4 regions of the Bacillus arachidis genome follow, and region 4 is predicted to be linked to each of the others. Evidence: a T-box and tRNA genes for the amino acid it is inferred to sense, from the RefSeq annotation. Region 4 holds a T-box; the other regions hold tRNA genes.
The links. A T-box is a leader RNA that pairs with one kind of tRNA and senses whether it is charged. The one in region 4 lies ahead of lysS (lysine--tRNA ligase), so its partner is inferred to be a tRNA-Lys.
Positions count from the first base shown of each region.

Region 1: it encodes a tRNA-Lys, which carries the amino acid that the T-box ahead of lysS (lysine--tRNA ligase) is inferred to sense. The anticodon was not compared.
Region 2: it encodes a tRNA-Lys, which carries the amino acid that the T-box ahead of lysS (lysine--tRNA ligase) is inferred to sense. The anticodon was not compared.
Region 3: it encodes a tRNA-Lys, which carries the amino acid that the T-box ahead of lysS (lysine--tRNA ligase) is inferred to sense. The anticodon was not compared.

Region 1 covers NZ_CP127376.1:751,642-757,212, forward strand. The annotation lists rRNA gene QRY57_RS05385 (23S ribosomal RNA) at 1-1,621, shown strand, start outside; rRNA gene rrf (5S ribosomal RNA) at 1,713-1,828, shown strand; tRNA gene QRY57_RS05395 (tRNA-Val) at 1,833-1,908, shown strand; tRNA gene QRY57_RS05400 (tRNA-Tyr) at 1,918-2,001, shown strand; tRNA gene QRY57_RS05405 (tRNA-Gln) at 2,014-2,088, shown strand; tRNA gene QRY57_RS05410 (tRNA-Lys) at 2,093-2,168, shown strand; tRNA gene QRY57_RS05415 (tRNA-Leu) at 2,183-2,263, shown strand; tRNA gene QRY57_RS05420 (tRNA-Gly) at 2,293-2,367, shown strand; tRNA gene QRY57_RS05425 (tRNA-Leu) at 2,384-2,472, shown strand; tRNA gene QRY57_RS05430 (tRNA-Arg) at 2,476-2,549, shown strand; tRNA gene QRY57_RS05435 (tRNA-Pro) at 2,560-2,633, shown strand; tRNA gene QRY57_RS05440 (tRNA-Ala) at 2,646-2,718, shown strand; tRNA gene QRY57_RS05445 (tRNA-Ser) at 2,729-2,821, shown strand; tRNA gene QRY57_RS05450 (tRNA-Ser) at 2,922-3,014, shown strand; tRNA gene QRY57_RS05455 (tRNA-Met) at 3,039-3,115, shown strand; tRNA gene QRY57_RS05460 (tRNA-Asp) at 3,119-3,194, shown strand; tRNA gene QRY57_RS05465 (tRNA-Phe) at 3,205-3,277, shown strand; tRNA gene QRY57_RS05470 (tRNA-Thr) at 3,295-3,370, shown strand; tRNA gene QRY57_RS05475 (tRNA-Trp) at 3,374-3,444, shown strand; tRNA gene QRY57_RS05480 (tRNA-Ile) at 3,455-3,531, shown strand; tRNA gene QRY57_RS05485 (tRNA-Asn) at 3,535-3,609, shown strand; tRNA gene QRY57_RS05490 (tRNA-Glu) at 3,611-3,682, shown strand; gene QRY57_RS05495 (CBS domain-containing protein) at 3,858-4,277, shown strand; gene QRY57_RS05500 (DUF3965 domain-containing protein) at 4,627-5,571, shown strand, end outside.
Region 2 covers NZ_CP127376.1:158,039-163,609, reverse strand. The annotation lists gene QRY57_RS02605 (MerR family transcriptional regulator) at 52-870, opposite strand; gene rocF (arginase) at 1,210-2,103, opposite strand; gene QRY57_RS02595 (glycerate kinase) at 2,322-3,467, opposite strand; tRNA gene QRY57_RS02590 (tRNA-Ala) at 3,632-3,704, opposite strand; tRNA gene QRY57_RS02585 (tRNA-Gly) at 3,715-3,786, opposite strand; tRNA gene QRY57_RS02580 (tRNA-Lys) at 3,792-3,867, opposite strand; tRNA gene QRY57_RS02575 (tRNA-Gln) at 3,873-3,947, opposite strand; tRNA gene QRY57_RS02570 (tRNA-Tyr) at 4,013-4,096, opposite strand; tRNA gene QRY57_RS02565 (tRNA-Val) at 4,115-4,190, opposite strand; tRNA gene QRY57_RS02560 (tRNA-Glu) at 4,196-4,270, opposite strand; tRNA gene QRY57_RS02555 (tRNA-Thr) at 4,294-4,366, opposite strand; tRNA gene QRY57_RS02550 (tRNA-Asn) at 4,371-4,445, opposite strand; rRNA gene rrf (5S ribosomal RNA) at 4,455-4,570, opposite strand; rRNA gene QRY57_RS02540 (23S ribosomal RNA) at 4,662-5,571, opposite strand, start outside.
Region 3 covers NZ_CP127376.1:4,335,286-4,340,856, reverse strand. The annotation lists rRNA gene QRY57_RS24075 (23S ribosomal RNA) at 1-792, shown strand, start outside; rRNA gene rrf (5S ribosomal RNA) at 895-1,010, shown strand; tRNA gene QRY57_RS24065 (tRNA-Val) at 1,015-1,090, shown strand; tRNA gene QRY57_RS24060 (tRNA-Thr) at 1,094-1,169, shown strand; tRNA gene QRY57_RS24055 (tRNA-His) at 1,179-1,254, shown strand; tRNA gene QRY57_RS24050 (tRNA-Leu) at 1,280-1,360, shown strand; tRNA gene QRY57_RS24045 (tRNA-Gly) at 1,391-1,465, shown strand; tRNA gene QRY57_RS24040 (tRNA-Leu) at 1,482-1,570, shown strand; tRNA gene QRY57_RS24035 (tRNA-Arg) at 1,574-1,647, shown strand; tRNA gene QRY57_RS24030 (tRNA-Pro) at 1,658-1,731, shown strand; tRNA gene QRY57_RS24025 (tRNA-Ala) at 1,744-1,816, shown strand; tRNA gene QRY57_RS24020 (tRNA-Met) at 1,833-1,909, shown strand; tRNA gene QRY57_RS24015 (tRNA-Ile) at 1,914-1,990, shown strand; tRNA gene QRY57_RS24010 (tRNA-Ser) at 2,008-2,100, shown strand; tRNA gene QRY57_RS24005 (tRNA-Met) at 2,128-2,204, shown strand; tRNA gene QRY57_RS24000 (tRNA-Asp) at 2,208-2,283, shown strand; tRNA gene QRY57_RS23995 (tRNA-Phe) at 2,293-2,368, shown strand; tRNA gene QRY57_RS23990 (tRNA-Thr) at 2,383-2,458, shown strand; tRNA gene QRY57_RS23985 (tRNA-Lys) at 2,469-2,544, shown strand; tRNA gene QRY57_RS23980 (tRNA-Gly) at 2,563-2,633, shown strand; tRNA gene QRY57_RS23975 (tRNA-Ile) at 2,644-2,720, shown strand; tRNA gene QRY57_RS23970 (tRNA-Asn) at 2,725-2,799, shown strand; tRNA gene QRY57_RS23965 (tRNA-Ser) at 2,808-2,898, shown strand; tRNA gene QRY57_RS23960 (tRNA-Glu) at 2,905-2,976, shown strand; partial or broken gene QRY57_RS23955 (hypothetical protein) at 3,568-3,774, shown strand; gene QRY57_RS23950 (RNA polymerase sigma-70 factor) at 4,046-4,918, shown strand; gene QRY57_RS23945 (carboxymuconolactone decarboxylase family protein) at 5,152-5,571, shown strand, end outside.
Region 4 covers NZ_CP127376.1:2,430,858-2,436,428, reverse strand. The annotation lists gene QRY57_RS14005 (alpha/beta fold hydrolase) at 1-978, shown strand, start outside; gene QRY57_RS14000 (hydroxymethylglutaryl-CoA lyase-like TIM-barrel protein) at 975-2,390, shown strand; T-box leader at 2,610-2,866, shown strand; partial or broken gene lysS (lysine--tRNA ligase) at 2,952-4,513, shown strand; gene QRY57_RS13990 (response regulator transcription factor) at 4,602-5,207, opposite strand; gene QRY57_RS13985 (sensor histidine kinase) at 5,242-5,571, opposite strand, start outside.

The DNA.
Region 1 (5,571 bases), 1.7 Mb from region 4:
CGGTATGAGTAGCGAAAGACGGGTGAGAATCCCGTCCACCGAATGCCTAAGGTTTCCTGAGGAAGGCTCGTCCGCTCAGGGTTAGTCAGGACCTAAGCCGAGGCCGACAGGCGTAGGCGATGGACAACAGGTTGATATTCCTGTACCACCTCTTTATCGTTTGAGCAATGGAGGGACGCAGAAGGATAGAAGAAGCGTGCGATTGGTTGTGCACGTCCAAGCAGTTAGGCTGATAAGTAGGCAAATCCGCTTATCGTGAAGGCTGAGCTGTGATGGGGAAGCTCCTTATGGAGCGAAGTCTTTGATTCCCCGCTGCCAAGAAAAGCTTCTAGCGAGATAAAAGGTGCCTGTACCGCAAACCGACACAGGTAGGCGAGGAGAGAATCCTAAGGTGAGCGAGAGAACTCTGGTTAAGGAACTCGGCAAAATGACCCCGTAACTTCGGGAGAAGGGGTGCTTTCTTAACGGAAAGCCGCAGTGAATAGGCCCAAGCGACTGTTTAGCAAAAACACAGGTCTCTGCGAAGCCGTAAGGCGAAGTATAGGGGCTGACACCTGCCCGGTGCTGGAAGGTTAAGGAGAGGGGTTAGCGCAAGCGAAGCTCTGAACTGAAGCCCCAGTAAACGGCGGCCGTAACTATAACGGTCCTAAGGTAGCGAAATTCCTTGTCGGGTAAGTTCCGACCCGCACGAAAGGTGTAACGATTTGGGCACTGTCTCAACCAGAGACTCGGTGAAATTATAGTACCTGTGAAGATGCAGGTTACCCGCGACAGGACGGAAAGACCCCGTGGAGCTTTACTGTAGCCTGATATTGAATTTTGGTACAGCTTGTACAGGATAGGCGGGAGCCTTTGAAGCCGGAGCGCTAGCTTCGGTGGAGGCGCTGGTGGGATACCGCCCTGGCTGTATTGAAATTCTAACCTACGGGTCTTATCGACCCGGGAGACAGTGTCAGGTGGGCAGTTTGACTGGGGCGGTCGCCTCCTAAAGTGTAACGGAGGCGCCCAAAGGTTCCCTCAGAATGGTTGGAAATCATTCGTAGAGTGCAAAGGCATAAGGGAGCTTGACTGCGAGACCTACAAGTCGAGCAGGGACGAAAGTCGGGCTTAGTGATCCGGTGGTTCCGCATGGAAGGGCCATCGCTCAACGGATAAAAGCTACCCCGGGGATAACAGGCTTATCTCCCCCAAGAGTCCACATCGACGGGGAGGTTTGGCACCTCGATGTCGGCTCATCGCATCCTGGGGCTGTAGTCGGTCCCAAGGGTTGGGCTGTTCGCCCATTAAAGCGGTACGCGAGCTGGGTTCAGAACGTCGTGAGACAGTTCGGTCCCTATCCGTCGTGGGCGTAGGAAATTTGAGAGGAGCTGTCCTTAGTACGAGAGGACCGGGATGGACGCACCGCTGGTGTACCAGTTGTTCTGCCAAGGGCATAGCTGGGTAGCTATGTGCGGAAGGGATAAGTGCTGAAAGCATCTAAGCATGAAGCCCCCCTCAAGATGAGATTTCCCATAGCGTAAGCTAGTAAGATCCCTGAAAGATGATCAGGTTGATAGGTTCGAGGTGGAAGCATGGTGACATGTGGAGCTGACGAATACTAATAGATCGAGGACTTAACCATATAATATGAAGCAAATGTTATCTAGTTTTGAAGGAATATATATTTAAAATTCCTTTTGACATTCTGAAAAGAATGTGTATAATAATAAAAGTCTGGTAATGATGGCAGAGAGGTCACACCCGTTCCCATACCGAACACGGAAGTTAAGCTCTCTAGCGCCGATGGTAGTTGGGGCCTTGCCCCTGTGAGAGTAGGACGTTGCCAGGCAAATGGAGGATTAGCTCAGCTGGGAGAGCACCTGCCTTACAAGCAGGGGGTCGGCGGTTCGATCCCGTCATCCTCCACCATATAATGTCGGAGGGGTAGCGAAGTGGCTAAACGCGGCGGACTGTAAATCCGCTCCTTCGGGTTCGGCAGTTCGAATCTGCCCCCCTCCACCATTTCTTAATTAATGGGCTATAGCCAAGCGGTAAGGCAACGGACTTTGACTCCGTCATGCGCTGGTTCGAATCCAGCTAGCCCAGCCATTAAGAGCCATTAGCTCAGTTGGTAGAGCATCTGACTTTTAATCAGAGGGTCGAAGGTTCGAGTCCTTCATGGCTCACCATTTTAAAAAAATATGCGGGTGTGGCGGAATTGGCAGACGCACCAGACTTAGGATCTGGCGCCTTTGGCGTGGGGGTTCGACTCCCTTCACCCGCACTTTTAATAAAATATCTCATACATGTCTTGCGGAAGTAGTTCAGTGGTAGAATACAACCTTGCCAAGGTTGGGGTCGCGGGTTCGAATCCCGTCTTCCGCTCCAATTTTCAGTATGACATGCCGGGGTGGCGGAACAGGCAGACGCACAGGACTTAAAATCCTGCGGTGGGTGACCACCGTGCGGGTTCGACCCCCGCCCTCGGCACCATATGCGCCCGTAGCTCAATTGGATAGAGCGTTTGACTACGGATCAAAAGGTTAGGGGTTCGAGTCCTCTCGGGCGCGCTTTTATTAACGGGAAGTGGCTCAGCTTGGTAGAGCACCTGGTTTGGGACCAGGGGGTCGCAGGTTCAAATCCTGTCTTCCCGATATTTTAAACATGGGGCCTTAGCTCAGCTGGGAGAGCGCCTGCCTTGCACGCAGGAGGTCAGCGGTTCGATCCCGCTAGGCTCCACTTTATTTATGGAGGTATACCCAAGTCTGGCTGAAGGGATCGGTCTTGAAAACCGACAGGCGGCGAGAGTCGCGCGGGGGTTCGAATCCCTCTACCTCCTCCATTTTTATTGTAAAATGAGATAGGATTTGATTTAATAGATTGTTAAATGGTCTGTATAAAACATATAGACATGAATAAAAGATTTATTTGATTTTTTTTATGGAGGTATACCCAAGTCTGGCTGAAGGGATCGGTCTTGAAAACCGACAGGCGGTGAGAATCGCGCGGGGGTTCGAATCCCTCTACCTCCTCCATTTAAAAAAAGAATATGATATCGTCGCGGGGTGGAGCAGTCTGGTAGCTCGTCGGGCTCATAACCCGAAGGTCGCAGGTTCAAATCCTGTCCCCGCAACCAAATGGTCCCGTGGTGTAGTGGTTAACATGCCTGCCTGTCACGCAGGAGATCGCCGGTTCGACCCCGGTCGGGACCGCCATTTACATAAAGGCTCGGTAGCTCAGTCGGTAGAGCAGAGGACTGAAAATCCTCGTGTCGGCGGTTCGATTCCGTCCCGAGCCATCTTTTTTTTTTGGAAAGCCGGCTTAGCTCAATTGGTAGAGCAACTGACTTGTAATCAGTAGGTTGGGGGTTCAAGTCCTCTAGCCGGCACCACTTAGGGGCATAGTTTAAAGGTAGAACAGAGGTCTCCAAAACCTCCGGTGTGGGTTCAATTCCTACTGCCCCTGTAGAAAATATGGGCCTATAGCTCAGCTGGTTAGAGCGCACGCCTGATAAGCGTGAGGTCGATGGTTCGAGTCCATTTAGGCCCACCATATTCCGCAGTAGCTCAGTGGTAGAGCTATCGGCTGTTAACCGATCGGTCGTAGGTTCGAGTCCTACCTGCGGAGCCATGGCCCGTTGGTCAAGTGGTTAAGACACCGCCCTTTCACGGCGGTAACACGGGTTCGAATCCCGTACGGGTCATACAAAAGAGTCAGCAATTAGCTGGCTCTTTTTTCTTGTGAAAAACATCATGTGAGAATTCTGTTCTTTTCTAATATGCGATATCATCAATCTAAAATTCCTCTATTTATTATGAAATAAATAAAGGGAATTTGGAAAAGCTATAGTATGTATAAAAAGGAGGGAATAGAGCTACATGACAACAGTTAGAGAATTTATGAGTACTGATATTGTACAATGTACACCACTAGATAATGTATATGAAGCTGCTGTGAAAATGAAAGAAGAAGACATTGGAATGATTCCAGTTGTAGAGAACAATCAAGTGGTTGGTCTTGTCACTGATCGTGATTTAGTTGTTCGTGGAATTGCTGAGAAACATCCTGGTTCTAATAAAATTACAAATATCATGACTACAGGAATCGTGTCCGTTTCTCCTGATGACTCTATTGAAAAGGCTACGGGGTTGATGGCGCAGCATCAAATTAGAAGGCTACCTGTAGTTGAGAATGGCGAGCTTGTTGGGATGTTAGCACTAGGTGATTTAGCGATAGCAGAAAAAGCTGATGATCAGGCAGGGGTAGCTTTAAGTGAGATTTCTGAGCATACAGAATAAAGTGTAGGTGTGGGTTAAAATACAGTGTAATTTAAATGCTAGGGAATAGGTAAAATCGGATACGTTTTATTAATAATACGAATAAGACTATATTGTTATTAAAACGTATCCAACATGTTATTCATAGATATATACACTTAACGGAGTATATTTAAATAATGACAAATGTTACGTCCATTTAAAATTTGGTTAATGATGTTCGTTACTAATTTTTGTTATGTTAAAAAATGATATAATAATAAATATAAGTTTCATAAGGGTTTTTGAATATATTAATATATATAGCATTATGATTATCTAGTAAGTCATCGGAGATTTCATATATAAATAGAAATGGAGGGAAAATGATATGAGGGATGTACAGAGCAACCCCAATTGGAATTTGGTTACAGATGTCTATGTGGAACCAAATAATTTTGCGGATTTATTTTCTTTACTTGTACCAAATCATCCAAAAGGCGAAGGAAAAGAGCGGACAATTTTAGCCTGGAAAGAAAAAGAATTTTATAAACAAGAAAACCTGATTCCGTTTATCTTATATGGAATGGATAAAGTGAAGGACTTACCACAGTTTCATAAGGATGAAATACCAACTTTAGTTCGTATTGTTCATTTATGTCAGAAAATTGGTTGGTATAAAGAAGCTTATACATTTATGATGAATCATAAATTAGATGAATTCGTACATACATCTATGGAATACGAAGTGTGGGACATTTTAACACAGGTTGTGGCGTGGAACTACTTAATTGTAAAGTATCGAATCGGTGAATTAGAAAATGAAGATGTAATGATATGGGAAAGAATTAAATTTAATGAAGAATGTACTGAAAAATGTGAAAAGCTATTGTCTCATAAGGAAGTAATGGAACTTACATTTTTTTGTGTTTGCAAACAGGCAAAATTATTGTCCAAAGAAGAATTAGATCAAGAAATGATGAATTTAGCAATATACTGTAATACATATGTTTATGACTTATACATATATGATTTATTAAAAAAATATCGTAAGTGTACGGATTTTTTAACATATTATGGACCAAGTCGTGCTGTTGTTGCATGCCAAAGGGCAGTAATTGCCCAAATTTCTGATCGTCTTAATCCGCTAAAGACCACACATGTGGATGACTATCTTTATGTAATGAAGGAAATGATGGAGTACATGTCATTTGAGTTTATGAATCAATACGAGCACTTCATTGGAAAACTATTATCATACGTACCATTTTTTGAAATGATTCAAGTTCCGCAACATGCATATTATTGTGAAGAGTTGATGTATGTTTGTAAGGGA
Region 2 (5,571 bases), 2.3 Mb from region 4:
CTCGGAAAAAGTTAGATAGTTCCCATAGAAACAAGAAAATCTATACCTACTTTACTTTTTACCTTTACTTATAATAGGAATCATAATGATATAATGTTCAATTATTCTCTCTTGCTCTTTTGTCTCACAAACGTATCGACATAAAATATCCCCGTTAAGATTATAGCCAAGGTTCTCTATGATATGTAATGGCTCTTCTAAAATTAGGTTGGATAAGGGTTCGTTCGCATCTTTTTCATATAAATAATTCAAACACTCTCCCATATCTACTTGTAAAACTGATTCATCCATAGGCAATTCGTATTCCCTCATTTTCACTTCAGGGATAGCCATTACCCAATAACTGTTACAAATCGTTTTCAGTTTATATTGTTCAAGTGGAATGTATAGTGCTGGATAGACTGTTGGCAAAAATGATAGCCATTCTTTTAACAGAGGATTTACACATAATGTTCCTTTATCTAAATGAATATGTCTTAGAAGATAATAGGTTTCAGTTGACTCTATAAACCATTGTCTATCTTCTTTTTTATATTTTTTTAATAAGCCCATAAACTCATTAATTTGTTTTATTTCTAATTCCAACTTTTTTATTGTTTCTTCTTTTTCAGTTATTTTGTCATTGCATTTTTCTATCATGGCATCTAATTCTAAACCATTAAAAATAGATCCAATTTCTTTAACATGAAACCCCATTTGACGAAAATTTTTAATGGCTAAAAATATTCCAAAATCTTCATATGTATAAAATCTAAAACCAGTATCTTTATCTTTTTGTGGTTTTAAGAAGCCTTTCTTTTCATAAAACCTTAACGCATCTATCGAAACTCCAAATTCCTTGCCTACTTCTCCTATTTTATATTTCTTCACATATATCACCTCCAAGTCCATAGTTCCTGCTATCATTATTTAACAAATACCTTCATAAACAGTGTAACAAGTTTTAAAAACAATTACATAAAAAATAGGCAACTTAACGGACACAACACAATCGTTTCTCTATCAGATATTACCGAAAGAGTACCCCTACTTCAAACGAAGTGAAGTGGGGGAGTATTCATTAGAAAACTCCCGATACCATATACTATATTTTAACAAGACAATAAAAAGGGATGAACAGATTGTACATATCCAATTTGTTCATCCCTTTGATTTTATTAACTTAAACACCTATTATCTAAATATAATTAGTCGTCGTTTGTCTTACATTTATTTTAGTTTTTCACCGAATAAAGAACCCATTAAAGCTACCGCTGTTGTTGCTGTTCTGTTTTTCTCATCTAAAATCGTATTTACTTCCACAAACTCAGCTGATGTAATAATATCAGCCTCCGCTAGCATTTCCATTGCTAAATGACTTTCACGATAGGATAGTCCACCAATTACAGGTGTTCCCACTCCTGGTGCATCATGTGGATCTAGTCCATCTAAATCTAATGATAAATGAACACCATCTGTATGTGATAAGTATGCAATTGTTTCTTCCATAACCGCAGTCATACCCATACGATCAATTTCATGCATTGTAAATACTTTAATTCCTTCATCGCGGATGAAGTCTTTTTCTCCCTCATCTAATGCACGTGCACCAATGATAACGACGTTTTCCTTTTTCACTTTCGGATACGCCTCGTATAAATTCACTAATGAAGGATGACCATAACCTAAGCTTGCTGCAAGTGACATACCATGAATATTTCCAGACGGTGACGTTTCTTCTGTATTTAAATCACCGTGTGCATCATACCAAATTACACCTAAATTTTTATAATGCTTTGCTACTCCTGCAAGTGTCCCAATTGCAATACTATGATCGCCACCTAGTACAAGTGGAAAACGACCTTCTTCTATAATATGATCAACCTTACCTGCTAATTCATCACAAACTTTTGCAACTTGTGTAAGGTTTCTTAAATTTGTATTTTCAGCTACTTCTTTTTCTCTCTTGATACAAATATCCCCAATATCTTCTACGTCATATCCGATGTTTTGAATTCTTTCAATTACTCCCGCATAACGAATTGCACTTGGACCCATATCAACTCCACGACGCATCTGTCCTAAGTCCATTGGAACTCCAACGATTGAAATTTCTTTCTTCATAGATAGTCTCCCCCTTTTATGCCTTCACTAAATATTTTAAATCTTTTATATACTCTGACTCAACTCGACATTTTTTTGTATGTATATACACCTCATTCACTAATATCTACGTAGAAATCTATATTTTTCGTCTGTTTTATGTATAAAATAAACCGTTTTCTAAAAAATCTCATTACACATGTACACATAAATAGTGAAAAATAAAACGTCCCCTATAATTAGAGACGTTTTCCTGAAGCTATTTTCCATACAGATGCGATATTCCGCGCAGTCATTTCAATATTTTCTCTTGCTGCTATATATGCTTCCTCTAGTGTCATTGGACTTGATGTGGCAGCAAACACAGCATCTATTCCTTCTTTATAAACTGAAATGTGATTCGAAAGTACAGAACCCCCAATAGCTATAACAGGTATATGTAGTCTCTTTGCACGTTTAGCAACCCCAACCGGTGCTTTTCCATAAGCGGTTTGCACATCTATCCTTCCTTCACCTGTAAGAACAAGAGTTGCTTCTTTTATATGTTCATCAAAATTTGTATAGTCTAATACAATTTCAATTCCCTTTCTTAATTGACCTTGTAGTACAGCAACAACTGCAGCCCCTAATCCTCCCCCAGCTCCTGCACCCGGTATCTCTTCCACATCAATGTGTACATGCCGTTTTAATACATAGGCATAATGCTTTAAATTATCATCTAACTGCGTGATCATTTCTGGATTTGCTCCTTTTTGCTTTGCAAATACAAAGGATGCTCCTTTTTGTCCTGTTAAAGGATTGTCTACATCACATGCCGCTTCTATTTTCACATGCGCTAAACGAGAATCCAACTTAGCTAAGTCTAAAGAATCAATAAAATGTAAATTTTCACCGACAGGTTCTATTATTCGTCCATCTTTCCTTAAAAACCTTACACCTAGGGCTGAGAGCATGCCTGTCCCTCCATCGTTCGTAGCACTTCCGCCAAGCCCTAAAATAATATGCTGTACACCTTTATCTAAGGCATCTAATATAAGCTCCCCCGTTCCTTTTGTTGTGGTGATGAGAGGGTTTCGCTGTTCAACCGGAACATGATGCAACCCCGACGCTGCTGCCATTTCAATAAACGCTGTTCTTTTATCTTGAGAAATACCGTAGAATGCATCTACACGTTCACCAAGTGGACCTGTTACGTAAAGTTGAATGATCTTTCCTCCTGTAGCATCAACAAGAGATTGAACGGTACCTTCTCCTCCATCTCCAATTGGAAGTTTCACATACTCAGCTTCAGGAAAAACTTTAGTAAACCCTTTTTCAATGGCCTTACATACTTCTATCGCTCGTAAGCTTTCTTTATATGAATCAGATGCAATAACAATTTTCAACACCTATTCCTCCCTTCCCCCGTATCCACACACGCTTTAATTCAAACCTTATATTTTACTCTATTTTTCTATTGTAAACGAAATAAATGGAAACTTGTCCTTATTAAAGCAGAATAAACAAAAAACCTTACATCAAAAGATGTAAGGTTTTTTCTAATTTATAATGGAGCCTAGCGGGATCGAACCGCTGACCTCCTGCGTGCAAGGCAGGCGCTCTCCCAGCTGAGCTAAGGCCCCGAAGTAAAAAAGCGGAAGACGGGATTCGAACCCGCGACCCCAACCTTGGCAAGGTTGTATTCTACCACTGAACTACTTCCGCGAAAATGGTGAGCCATGAAGGACTCGAACCTTCGACCCTCTGATTAAAAGTCAGATGCTCTACCAACTGAGCTAATGGCTCGTAAATGGCTGGGCTAGCTGGATTCGAACCAGCGCATGACGGAGTCAAAGTCCGTTGCCTTACCGCTTGGCTATAGCCCATTAATATTTACTAGTATGCTTGTCTTTTCAAAAAAATAAACCTTTATCAGGTTGTTTTTTTAAAATGGTGGAGGGGGGCAGATTCGAACTGCCGAACCCGAAGGAGCGGATTTACAGTCCGCCGCGTTTAGCCACTTCGCTACCCCTCCGACATTATAAACTATATATGGTGGAGGATGACGGGATCGAACCGCCGACCCCCTGCTTGTAAGGCAGGTGCTCTCCCAGCTGAGCTAATCCTCCAAAAGTGGTGACCCGTACGGGATTCGAACCCGTGTTACCGCCGTGAAAGGGCGGTGTCTTAACCACTTGACCAACGGGCCAAAAAGTTGTAATACTGTTCGCAAGCTTCCAACCGGGCTTGAACCGGTGACCTCTTCCTTACCATGGAAGTGCTCTACCAGCTGAGCTATGGAAGCATAATGGCTCCGCAGGTAGGACTCGAACCTACGACCGATCGGTTAACAGCCGATAGCTCTACCACTGAGCTACTGCGGAATAATATTAGCCTGGCAACGTCCTACTCTCACAGGGACAAGGTCCCAACTACCATCGGCGCTAGAGAGCTTAACTTCCGTGTTCGGTATGGGAACGGGTGTGACCTCTCTGCCATCATTACCAGACTTTTATTATTATACACATTCTTTTCAGAATGTCAAAAGGAATTTCAAATATATATTCCTTCAAAACTAGATAACATTTGCTTCATATTATATGGTTAAGTCCTCGATCTATTAGTATTCGTCAGCTCCACATGTCACCATGCTTCCACCTCGAACCTATCAACCTGATCATCTTTCAGGGATCTTACTAGCTTACGCTATGGGAAATCTCATCTTGAGGGGGGCTTCATGCTTAGATGCTTTCAGCACTTATCCCTTCCGCACATAGCTACCCAGCTATGCCCTTGGCAGAACAACTGGTACACCAGCGGTGCGTCCATCCCGGTCCTCTCGTACTAAGGACAGCTCCTCTCAAATTTCCTACGCCCACGACGGATAGGGACCGAACTGTCTCACGACGTTCTGAACCCAGCTCGCGTACCGCTTTAATGGGCGAACAGCCCAACCCTTGGGACCGACTACAGCCCCAGGATGCGATGAGCCGACATCGAGGTGCCAAACCTCCCCGTCGATGTGGACTCTTGGGGGAGATAAGCCTGTTATCCCCGGGGTAGCTTTTATCCGTTGAGCGATGGCCCTTCCATGCGGAACCACCGGATCACTAAGCCCGACTTTCGTCCCTGCTCGACTTGTAGGTCTCGCAGTCAAGCTCCCTTATGCCTTTGCACTCTACGAATGATTTCCAACCATTCTGAGGGAACCTTTGGGCGCCTCCGTTACACTTTAGGAGGCGACCGCCCCAGTCAAACTGCCCACCTGACACTGTCTCCCGGGTCGATAAGACCCGTAGGTTAGAATTTCAATACAGCCAGGGCGGTATCCCACCAGCGCCTCCACCGAAGCTAGCGCTCCGGCTTCAAAGGCTCCCGCCTATCCTGTACAAGCTGTACCAAAATTCAATATCAGGCTACAGTAAAGCTCCACGGGGTCTTTCCGTCCTGTCGCGGGTAACCTGCATCTTCACAGGTACTATAATTTCACCGAGTCTCTGGTTGAGACAG
Region 3 (5,571 bases), 1.9 Mb from region 4:
TTGTACAGGATAGGCGGGAGCCTTTGAAGCCGGAGCGCTAGCTTCGGTGGAGGCGCTGGTGGGATACCGCCCTGGCTGTATTGAAATTCTAACCTACGGGTCTTATCGACCCGGGAGACAGTGTCAGGTGGGCAGTTTGACTGGGGCGGTCGCCTCCTAAAGTGTAACGGAGGCGCCCAAAGGTTCCCTCAGAATGGTTGGAAATCATTCGTAGAGTGCAAAGGCATAAGGGAGCTTGACTGCGAGACCTACAAGTCGAGCAGGGACGAAAGTCGGGCTTAGTGATCCGGTGGTTCCGCATGGAAGGGCCATCGCTCAACGGATAAAAGCTACCCCGGGGATAACAGGCTTATCTCCCCCAAGAGTCCACATCGACGGGGAGGTTTGGCACCTCGATGTCGGCTCATCGCATCCTGGGGCTGTAGTCGGTCCCAAGGGTTGGGCTGTTCGCCCATTAAAGCGGTACGCGAGCTGGGTTCAGAACGTCGTGAGACAGTTCGGTCCCTATCCGTCGTGGGCGTAGGAAATTTGAGAGGAGCTGTCCTTAGTACGAGAGGACCGGGATGGACGCACCGCTGGTGTACCAGTTGTTCTGCCAAGGGCATAGCTGGGTAGCTATGTGCGGAAGGGATAAGTGCTGAAAGCATCTAAGCATGAAGCCCCCCTCAAGATGAGATTTCCCATAGCGTAAGCTAGTAAGATCCCTGAAAGATGATCAGGTTGATAGGTTCGAGGTGGAAGCATGGTGACATGTGGAGCTGACGAATACTAATAGATCGAGGACTTAACCATATAATATGAAGCAAACGTTATCTAGTTTTGAGAGAACATAAAAAAACTTGTTGACATTTTAAATGAATCAAGTATAATAATGATTGTCTCAAATGAATAAAGTCTGGTAATGATGGCAGAGAGGTCACACCCGTTCCCATACCGAACACGGAAGTTAAGCTCTCTAGCGCCGATGGTAGTTGGGGCCTTGCCCCTGTGAGAGTAGGACGTTGCCAGGCAAATGGAGGATTAGCTCAGCTGGGAGAGCACCTGCCTTACAAGCAGGGGGTCGGCGGTTCGATCCCGTCATCCTCCACCATATGCCGGCTTAGCTCAATTGGTAGAGCAACTGACTTGTAATCAGTAGGTTGGGGGTTCAAGTCCTCTAGCCGGCACCAGTAACTATGGCGGTTGTGGCGAAGTGGTTAACGCACCGGATTGTGGCTCCGGCATTCGTGGGTTCGATTCCCATCAGTCGCCCCATTTTTTTAAAAAGCAAATATAATATGCGGGTGTGGCGGAATTGGCAGACGCACCAGACTTAGGATCTGGCGCCTTTGGCGTGGGGGTTCGACTCCCTTCACCCGCACTTTTAATAAAATATCTCATAACATGTCTTGCGGAAGTAGTTCAGTGGTAGAATACAACCTTGCCAAGGTTGGGGTCGCGGGTTCGAATCCCGTCTTCCGCTCCAATTTTCAATATGACATGCCGGGGTGGCGGAACAGGCAGACGCACAGGACTTAAAATCCTGCGGTGGGTGACCACCGTGCGGGTTCGACCCCCGCCCTCGGCACCATATGCGCCCGTAGCTCAATTGGATAGAGCGTTTGACTACGGATCAAAAGGTTAGGGGTTCGAGTCCTCTCGGGCGCGCTTTTATTAACGGGAAGTGGCTCAGCTTGGTAGAGCACCTGGTTTGGGACCAGGGGGTCGCAGGTTCAAATCCTGTCTTCCCGATATTTTAAACATGGGGCCTTAGCTCAGCTGGGAGAGCGCCTGCCTTGCACGCAGGAGGTCAGCGGTTCGATCCCGCTAGGCTCCACTTATAACTTTATTATGGCGGTGTAGCTCAGCTGGCTAGAGCGTACGGTTCATACCCGTGAGGTCGGGGGTTCGATCCCCTCCGCCGCTACCATAAAGGACCTTTAGCTCAGCTGGTTAGAGCAGACGGCTCATAACCGTCCGGTCGTAGGTTCGAGTCCTACAAGGTCCACCATTTAAAGTAAATACTCTGGAGGTATACCCAAGTCTGGCTGAAGGGATCGGTCTTGAAAACCGACAGGCGGCGAGAGTCGCGCGGGGGTTCGAATCCCTCTACCTCCTCCATTTTTTCAAAAAAGAATATGATATCGTCGCGGGGTGGAGCAGTCTGGTAGCTCGTCGGGCTCATAACCCGAAGGTCGCAGGTTCAAATCCTGTCCCCGCAACCAAATGGTCCCGTGGTGTAGTGGTTAACATGCCTGCCTGTCACGCAGGAGATCGCCGGTTCGACCCCGGTCGGGACCGCCATTTATTTCTGGCTCGGTAGCTCAGTCGGTAGAGCAGAGGACTGAAAATCCTCGTGTCGGCGGTTCGATTCCGTCCCGAGCCACCATTTTGAAATCACAAGCCGGCTTAGCTCAATTGGTAGAGCAACTGACTTGTAATCAGTAGGTTGGGGGTTCAAGTCCTCTAGCCGGCACCACTTTCAAAATGAGCCATTAGCTCAGTTGGTAGAGCATCTGACTTTTAATCAGAGGGTCGAAGGTTCGAGTCCTTCATGGCTCACCATTTATTTTATAATTTTATGCGGGTGTAGTTTAGTGGTAAAACAAGAGCCTTCCAAGCTCTGGTCGAGAGTTCGATTCTCTTCACCCGCTTTTCTATTGGGGGCCTATAGCTCAGCTGGTTAGAGCGCACGCCTGATAAGCGTGAGGTCGATGGTTCGAGTCCATTTAGGCCCACCATTATTCCGCAGTAGCTCAGTGGTAGAGCTATCGGCTGTTAACCGATCGGTCGTAGGTTCGAGTCCTACCTGCGGAGCCATATAATATAGAGAAGTACCCAAGTGGCTCAAGGGGCTCCCCTGCTAAGGGAGTAGATCGCTAACGCGGTGCGAGGGTTCGAATCCCTTCTTCTCTGCCAGAAATTGGCCCGTTGGTCAAGTGGTTAAGACACCGCCCTTTCACGGCGGTAACACGGGTTCGAATCCCGTACGGGTCATACTTAAAGAGATAGCATAATCTGCTATCTCTTTTTTTATTTATCAATGATTTTGTTACGGTTCTGAAATACCATTAGCAACTAATAGTAAAAAAATAAAAATGGATAGTAGTATAAAAAATATGCCATTAGATATAACACTGAAGATCATTATACTAGCGTTTTTTGTCTTAATTCCCAAAATCAAAGCGACTATAAATCCAATGTCTATGATAGAGAATAAAACAATGCTAATCTGTAAATTGGTATTTGGATATAATCGTGTGGTTACAAAAACTAATAGTGTAGCGACAAGTAAAGAAATAGTCCAAAGAATGGGCGTAGCTATTTTTCTGCTTTCCCGCATGTTATCCTCCATAATATCACCTCTTTCCACTTTCCTAAATTATATATAATATTTCTGTTTCATTACACGCTGAATTAAGAAGAGCGAAGCAAGTGAATTTGTTTTGGCATAATGAATAAGACAAATATGAACGCTAAAAAACAAGTTATAATGCTTTTTCACTTGTTTTTAGACAAAATAGCATTAAAAAAGAGAATGTTCAATCCTTCTAGAAATAGATGACCAGTGGTAGTGAAAGGCACTAAAATGATAAAATTACGGTAAAAGAAGTGAAAGATGAAAAAGATACGTCCGTTATTGATTTAAATCCTGAAAAGGGTAAGGGAAAAGATAAGAATCCGGTTATGTATATTGGGATTAACAAACTGCCATACAAGGTAAAGATTGTTGCTACAAGTGAAAATAACATATTTCATTCGGAACAAAATAACGGGAGTATCAAAGACTCGTAAAGAGAAAGCAAGCCTGCATGAAATTCAAATATTTTGTTTCATTCTTATTTAAGTGGATAGTTATTCAGGAAAAAAACAGACTTTGATACGTCTGTTTTTTAGTATACTTTTTTATGCTTTGAGCGTCTGACTAATAGAAAGGAGAGAGCGATGGAATATGAAAAAATGGAAGAGATAATTATACAAGCCTTCCGTAGCAGAAAGATAATCTTTTCATTATAACAAATCATATATTTTTATATTGAGACACGCTATAGAATGGAGTGATAATATGGATTTTGAAACTTTGTATCGAACCTATCAACCTTTAGTATACTCTTTCGCATATCGAATGCTTGGCTCTGTTAGTGATGCGGAGGATGTTGCACAGGATATACTTATGAAAAGTCAACATGTGAACCAAGAGCCAGTTAGAAATATGAAAGCGTATTTAATTAAGATGACGACGAACCATTGTTTGAATATACTACAATCAGCACGGAAAAAAAGAGAAATATATACAGGAGAATGGCTTCCTGAGCCGGAAATAGATACAGCGAAATTAAATCCTATGGAAACTATAATCCAAAGCGAAAGAGTATCCTATGCATTCCTTGTATTGTTAGAGAATTTAACTCCTGTTGAAAGAGCCATATTCGTTTTAAGGAAGGCACTTGGGTACGATTATCGTGAAATAGCTGAGCTTTTAAATAAATCAGAAGTAAATTGCCGAAAGATTTACAGCCGTTGCAAAGAGAAGATACAGCATGAAGTGCCAGTACATCCGCAGCAATCGATTCATACAGAAAAAATGGTACATACCTTTATCCAAGGTTCAGAAACAGGAAATTTTGAGGCGTTTATTAATCTGTTGAGAGAGGACGTAGCTCTTGTCACTAATGGAGGAGGTAAAGTGCGTGCAGCCATATTTCCGATTTTGGGCAAACAGCGTATCCAGACATTTTTGGAGGCAATTGTTTCAAAGGGATTCTTTCAAGTCGAACTTCTTCCAACTATCATAAATGGTCAAATTGGTATCTTAGCAAGGAATAAGGGATGTGCAGAGAAAGCTATATGTTTTGAGTGGGATGAAAGCCGAGAATTAATTAGAAGAATCTACATTGTAGTCAATCCCGATAAATTAAAGCATATTTCAGTTCTATAGCATAAAAATGAAAAAGAAATCTTTATTTTTTTAAGATTTCTTTTTATTTTGTCACAAATTGAAAAGCTGATTTGTCTTATAAGTGACAGGGTATGAAAGGGATGCTATATGTGTTTTCTTTTAGAAGGTCTGTTATGAACTACAATCATGATATGAAAAGATTTATGAAAGACATTATTCAATATCCTGACGCCAAAGTATAAATTAATTTTATTTTATGGAGGGACTATACAATGGAAACAAGGTTTTTAATGGGGAAGGTAAATCCAGAAGGTTATAAGGCAATGGCGGGATTAGAAAAATATTTGATGACTACAAGCATTGATGAGACATTGAAAGAGCTAATTAAAATCCGGGCTTCTCAAATCAACGGATGTGCGTATTGCATTGATCTCCATACGAAAGATGCACGAAAACTAGGGGAAACAGAGCAGCGTATTTATGCTCTTAATGCTTGGCGTGAGACACCGTTCTTTACAGAGGCAGAACGTGCTGTGCTTGCTTTGACAGAATCAATTACACTAGTAGCGGAAACGCATGTTCCTGATGAGGTATATGAAGAAGTAAGGAAATTCTTTGAAGAAGAACAAATTGCTGAAATTATTATGCAGATTGTTGCTATTAATGCATGGAACAGGATTGGAGTTGCCACT
Region 4 (5,571 bases):
CAAAACGCTCAAACTTCTAAAGTGGTAAAAGAAAAATTAGAAATTCAGCAAGGAGAAGAAAAATTACATTTACTTCATAAAAACTTAAATAATAAAAAACAGTATACATCCGATGAAGTAATCTTATTTTTAGAACCATTTAGTGTACCGACTGCTCAAGCATTTGATGTACCAAAATATTCGTGGATGGATGAGTATGCTAGAAAAGGGTATGATACTTGGGCTATGGATTTCAGAGGGTTTGGTCATTCTTCTCACCCTCAAGAAATGTCAGAACCTCCTTCCAAAAATCGCCCGGTTATTCATTTGAATGATGCGACAAAGGATCTAGAAACAGTCGTAACTTGGATCAAAAAGAAGAGAAATGTGAAAAAAATTCATATCGTTGGATGGTCATATGGAGGCGTTGTTGCTGGTAATTATGCGATAACCCATCCTCAAGATATTAACAAAATCATTCTATATGGATATATGCATGGATTCGAGCTACCTATGATGACAAAACCTCTTGAAAATCCATTACAACCTAATCAATTTAATCCTGAGGCATCAGCCTATCAAATGGTGGACTTTGATAAAGGAATGCATCATTGGCATATGATGATGGGAAATAAAAAAATCGTTACAAATGAAGCAATGGATGCCGTAAAACAAGTATTTATCAATTCGGATCCTATGAGTGAGAAAAACAATCAAATGATCCGTCGACCAGTTGGTCCACTAGAAGATTTATATTCTATTTGGAATAATCGTCCTTTATATGATGTATCTAAGATTACTGCTCCAGTACTTGTCATTTATGGAGAAGATGATCTATTTGCAGATCGAAATATGATGTCAAAATTAACAGGCGCAAAACAAAAAAAAGAAGTTGTCATCCCTGATGCAACACACTGGGCTGTTTATGAAAAAAATCATTCCATCCTATTTGAACAAGTATTAAACTTTATAGAAATGAAAGAAGGAAAAAAGAAATGAACAAGCACATAACAATATTAGATGCAACTTTACGTGAAGGGGAACAACAATGTGGTGTTCGTTTTTCTAAGGAAGACAAAATTACACTACTTCATATGTTGGAAAATTTCGGAGTACCCCTTATTGAGGTTGGACATCCAGGCATTTCTAAAGAAGAAGAAGAAATTTGCAGAGAAGTTGCCGCCTCTGCAAAGCAAGCTGACATATTGATGCATGCTCGTGCGAAAAAAGAAGAAGTTCATGCGGTTTATCGTGCTGGGGCTGATTGGGTAGGAATTTGGGCGTCTATTAATCCTATTTCTTTACAAACAAAGTATACGAATCGATCAAAAGATTACGTTGTAAATCAAGTGAAACAAGCGATTGAAGAGGCTAAATCTTTAGGAATGAAAATCCGATTTACGATTGAAGATGCCTCACGAACTGCATGGGAGGATATCTCCCACCTTGGAGAAGTTGCGTATGAAGCTGGAGCAAATCGAATTAGTTTAGCAGACACTGTAGGAATTTGGGAGCCGAGTCATTGTGCGGAAATCGTGAAAAAGGCTGTTGAGGCATTCCCTTGTGAAATTGAAGTTCATCTTCATAATGATTTAGGGCTAGCAATGGCAAATGCTCTTGCTGCTATTGATGCCGGAGCATCTGTCATTGATGCGACTTTGTGTGGAATAGGTGAAAGAGCCGGGATTGTTGATTTACTAAATTTATCAGTACTGTTATCTCAAAAATATAATCAATACTTTCAACTAAAAATGATTCCCGAATTAACCCAATCTCTTCAATTGGCAACCGGTTGTAAGGTAGATCATTGGAGACCGATTATTGGAAAAAATGTATTTACCCATACCGCACCATATCATAAAAAAGCTGTTAAGCAAAATTTTTCAGCATATGAAGGTGTTCAACCTGAAATGATAGGAAGAGTACGTAGGATGCAACAAAAAAACATAGAAAGAAAAGGACCTCAGCTTACAAAGTCTTTCCGAATTAGTAAACCATTTGTAAAGGGTGCATCTGAACTTTTATATCATCGCGATGGTCCAGGAGAACGTTGGGTACAGATGGATTATAGAACTGATGAACGTGCTTCATTTTATGTCATACAACGTGTATTTTATGACAACCATATAGATGAGAACTTAGCGGGACATGTAGATACTCACGCACATCATTGTGATAGTGCTTTTATTTTCTGGGGGAATAGAGTAGATGGTACAGGTCTTATATGTGAGGTGGAAATTGAAGAAGAATTACAAATCATTGAGAGTCCTGCATCTGTTTTTATTCCAGCAGGGTTAAAACATAGGTACAAGTACCTTTCAGGTACAGGAACGTATACAAATATTGTACTAGCGCCTAATTATAATTCTAGTTTGTTAGAGGAAAACTCGTCAAAAGCATTTGTATATTGATTAAATATAGGACAATTTTTTGTCTGTTACTCGATTCATTTTTTTCTGCGATTTCTTATAATTAAACTGATAAGTAGGACAGCCTTTCACTTGTGTTTTTCTCCTTTCCATAAAGCGAACCTATATACATTCAATGAAAACAGCAGAAATCCTTTTAGTTCAGAAAAATTTGACAATAAAAGTGTAGTAAATTATTATATGTAAAAATAACTTATAACAAAAATAGCAATGAAGAGAAGAGTAGTTAAGAATGATTGCATACAGAGAACTCCGGTAGCTGAGAAGGAGGAGTAAGAATCTTAATGAAAAAAGACTTGGAGCTTCGCAAGGAACTAATTAATTTAGGGATGATGCGGCGGGTTCTCCCGTTATAGAGATAGGGTATAAGCGAATTGAGCCGTACCTGAAGAGGTTAATATGGTGACATATTAATAAACTGAGGTGGTACCACGAAGTAAACAACTCTCGTCCTCAAGATGAATAATCTTGGGGGTGGGAGTTTTTTTATTTTGAAAAAGAAGGTAGAAAATAAATATTAAATTTCATAGGGGTGAATTGTATATGCATTGGGCTTATCAAATAGCACATGAACTGATTCGAAAACATCCAAATAAAGAAACATTTGTATGCGCATCTGGAATTAGTCCTTCCGGTTCTGTTCATATAGGTAATTTTCGAGAAAACATTACGACTTACTTTGTTGTAAAAGCACTTCAAGATCTAGGAAAAAAGACACGATTTATATTTTCATGGGATGATTATGACCGCGGTTTAGAAAAGTTCCGAAAAACATTGATCCATCATTTAAGAAGTATATAGGTATGCCATACTGTGATATTCCAGATCCATATGGTTGTCATAAATCGTATGCAGAGCATTTTGAAAAAGAATTTGAAAAATCGTTGGAGGCTTTTGGAATTGAAGTAGAGTTTATTTATCAACATGAAGAATATAGAACTGGGAGATATAATCAACATATACTACACTCATTAAAAAGAAGAAAAGAAATCTACGATATATTAATGAAATTTAAAACGAGCGAATCGTCCGAAGATGAGCGAGAAACTTTTTATCCAATTACACTATATTGTAAGCAATGCTGCAAAGATTCAACAAAAATAACAAATTTTGATGAAACATTGGAAACAATCCAATATGAATGTGAGTGTGGGAATCGCAATGTATTATCAATAATGCAAACGAGTCATATAAAATTAAATTGGAAAATTGATTGGCCGATGAGATGGATGATGGAAGATGTGATTTTTGAACCAGGAGGTAGAGATCATTCAGCTGAAACAGGTAGTTATAATGTTTCAAAGGAGATAGTTAGAAAAATCTTTCATTATGAGGCACCAGATTATGTTGCCTATGATTTTATCGGAATAAAAGGTGACAATCAAAAAATGTCTAGTTCTGCTGGGAATATAATTACTCCAAGTGAGTTATTGAATGTGTATGTGCCAGAAGTCATTCTATTTATGTTTTCAAAATATAAACCAAATGCTACATTCCATATTGGTATGGATGAGGATGTACTTCGCAATTATACAGAGTATGAAAGGTACACGGAATGTTATCAAAATAAAATGTTAAATAATGAAGATTTATGTGGTGCATTGAAGCTTTCAAGAACGAATACTGAAAAAACTAGACTACCAAAGTTTAATCAAGTAGCAGGTATCTTACCATTAGTGAATTTTGATAATCAAATTTTACAGGAAGTATTAGCAAAAACGGATGCAGACTATAGCTTGATTGACATCATGAAAATAAGTAACCGTGTAGAACACTGGATTCGAAATTTACAGCCTCAAAAAATGATTGAAGTGAACCAAGAGAAAGATTGGGATTTTTACGAAATATTAGAAGACATACAGAAAAAATGGGTCTTGGAAGTTTGTGAAATAGTTCGTACGAATGTAAATAATCCCAATTTAATGGAACATATTTATGCAATTTGTCACAATGAAAATAAAAAGGTAATGAAAGAGAATCAAAAATTACTTTTTAAAATCATTTATAGGCTTGTTCTCAATCAACCGAGTGGTCCGCGAATCCCGCTACTTATACATGTAATTGGCGCTGGAAAGATGGTGTCATTATTAGATTTTCAAGACTAAGTAGAATGGAAAATAAATAGATTACAGTTAAAAAATGAAAGTGGAAAAGGGATGTAATAGCATCCCTTTTTCTACACCGCATCTTACATCATATCCAACCTTTTTCATCAGCAATACGAATGGCTTGAAATCTTGATTCAGCTTCAAGTTTTTGAATGGAGGATGATAAATAATTTCTAACCGTTCCGTTTGTTAAATACAATGTTTTACCGATTTCTCTCGTTGTCATTCCGGTTTTAACCATACGGAGTATTTCTGCTTCACGGTCAGTTAGTGGGTTATCTTCTTTTAAAAACAGCGTAGCAGCTAGATCTGTACTTACTATACGTTCACCATTCATTACTTTATGAATCGCTTCAATAAGAAATTCAATTGGTTCGTCCTTTAGTAAATATGCTTCCACTTTTGCGTCCATCGCTTTTTGTAAGTATCCTGGACGAGCAAAAGTTGTAACAATCATTATTTTACAGGGATGTCCAATAGTTCTTAATTTTTCTGCGATTTCAAGTCCAGTAATGTCGGGGATCTCGATATCGAGAAGACACACATCGGGTCGATGTTTTGTAATAATGTTCCAAGCATCTAGCCCATTTGAAACTTCTGCAATCACTTCAATGTCATCTTCTAGTTTTAATAGAGAAACGAGGGCTCCGCGAAGCATCTTTTGATCTTCCGCAATTACGATACGAATCATTTTACTGCCGCCTTTCTTGTATCGTTTTACAAGACTAATTTGATTTTACTAGGTTTGTTGAAATAGGTATCTTTAAAATTATCGTTGTGCCGTTGTTTCTTAATGTATGTATATCTACTGTGCCATGTATCATCTTCATTCGTTCCCGAATTGATTGAACTCCAAATCCAAGTGAATCATGTTGAAAGCCAATTCCATCATCGTGTATTTTTATTTGAAACCATTTTGTATCCATTTTTTGAACGATTGTACAATGGTTTGCTTGGCTATGCCTTAGAATATTTGTAATGGTTTCTCTTATAGAGAGGGCAACCATTGTTTCCGCAACATTTGTTAGCAAAGGTGCGTTTCCGGTTGCATGAAT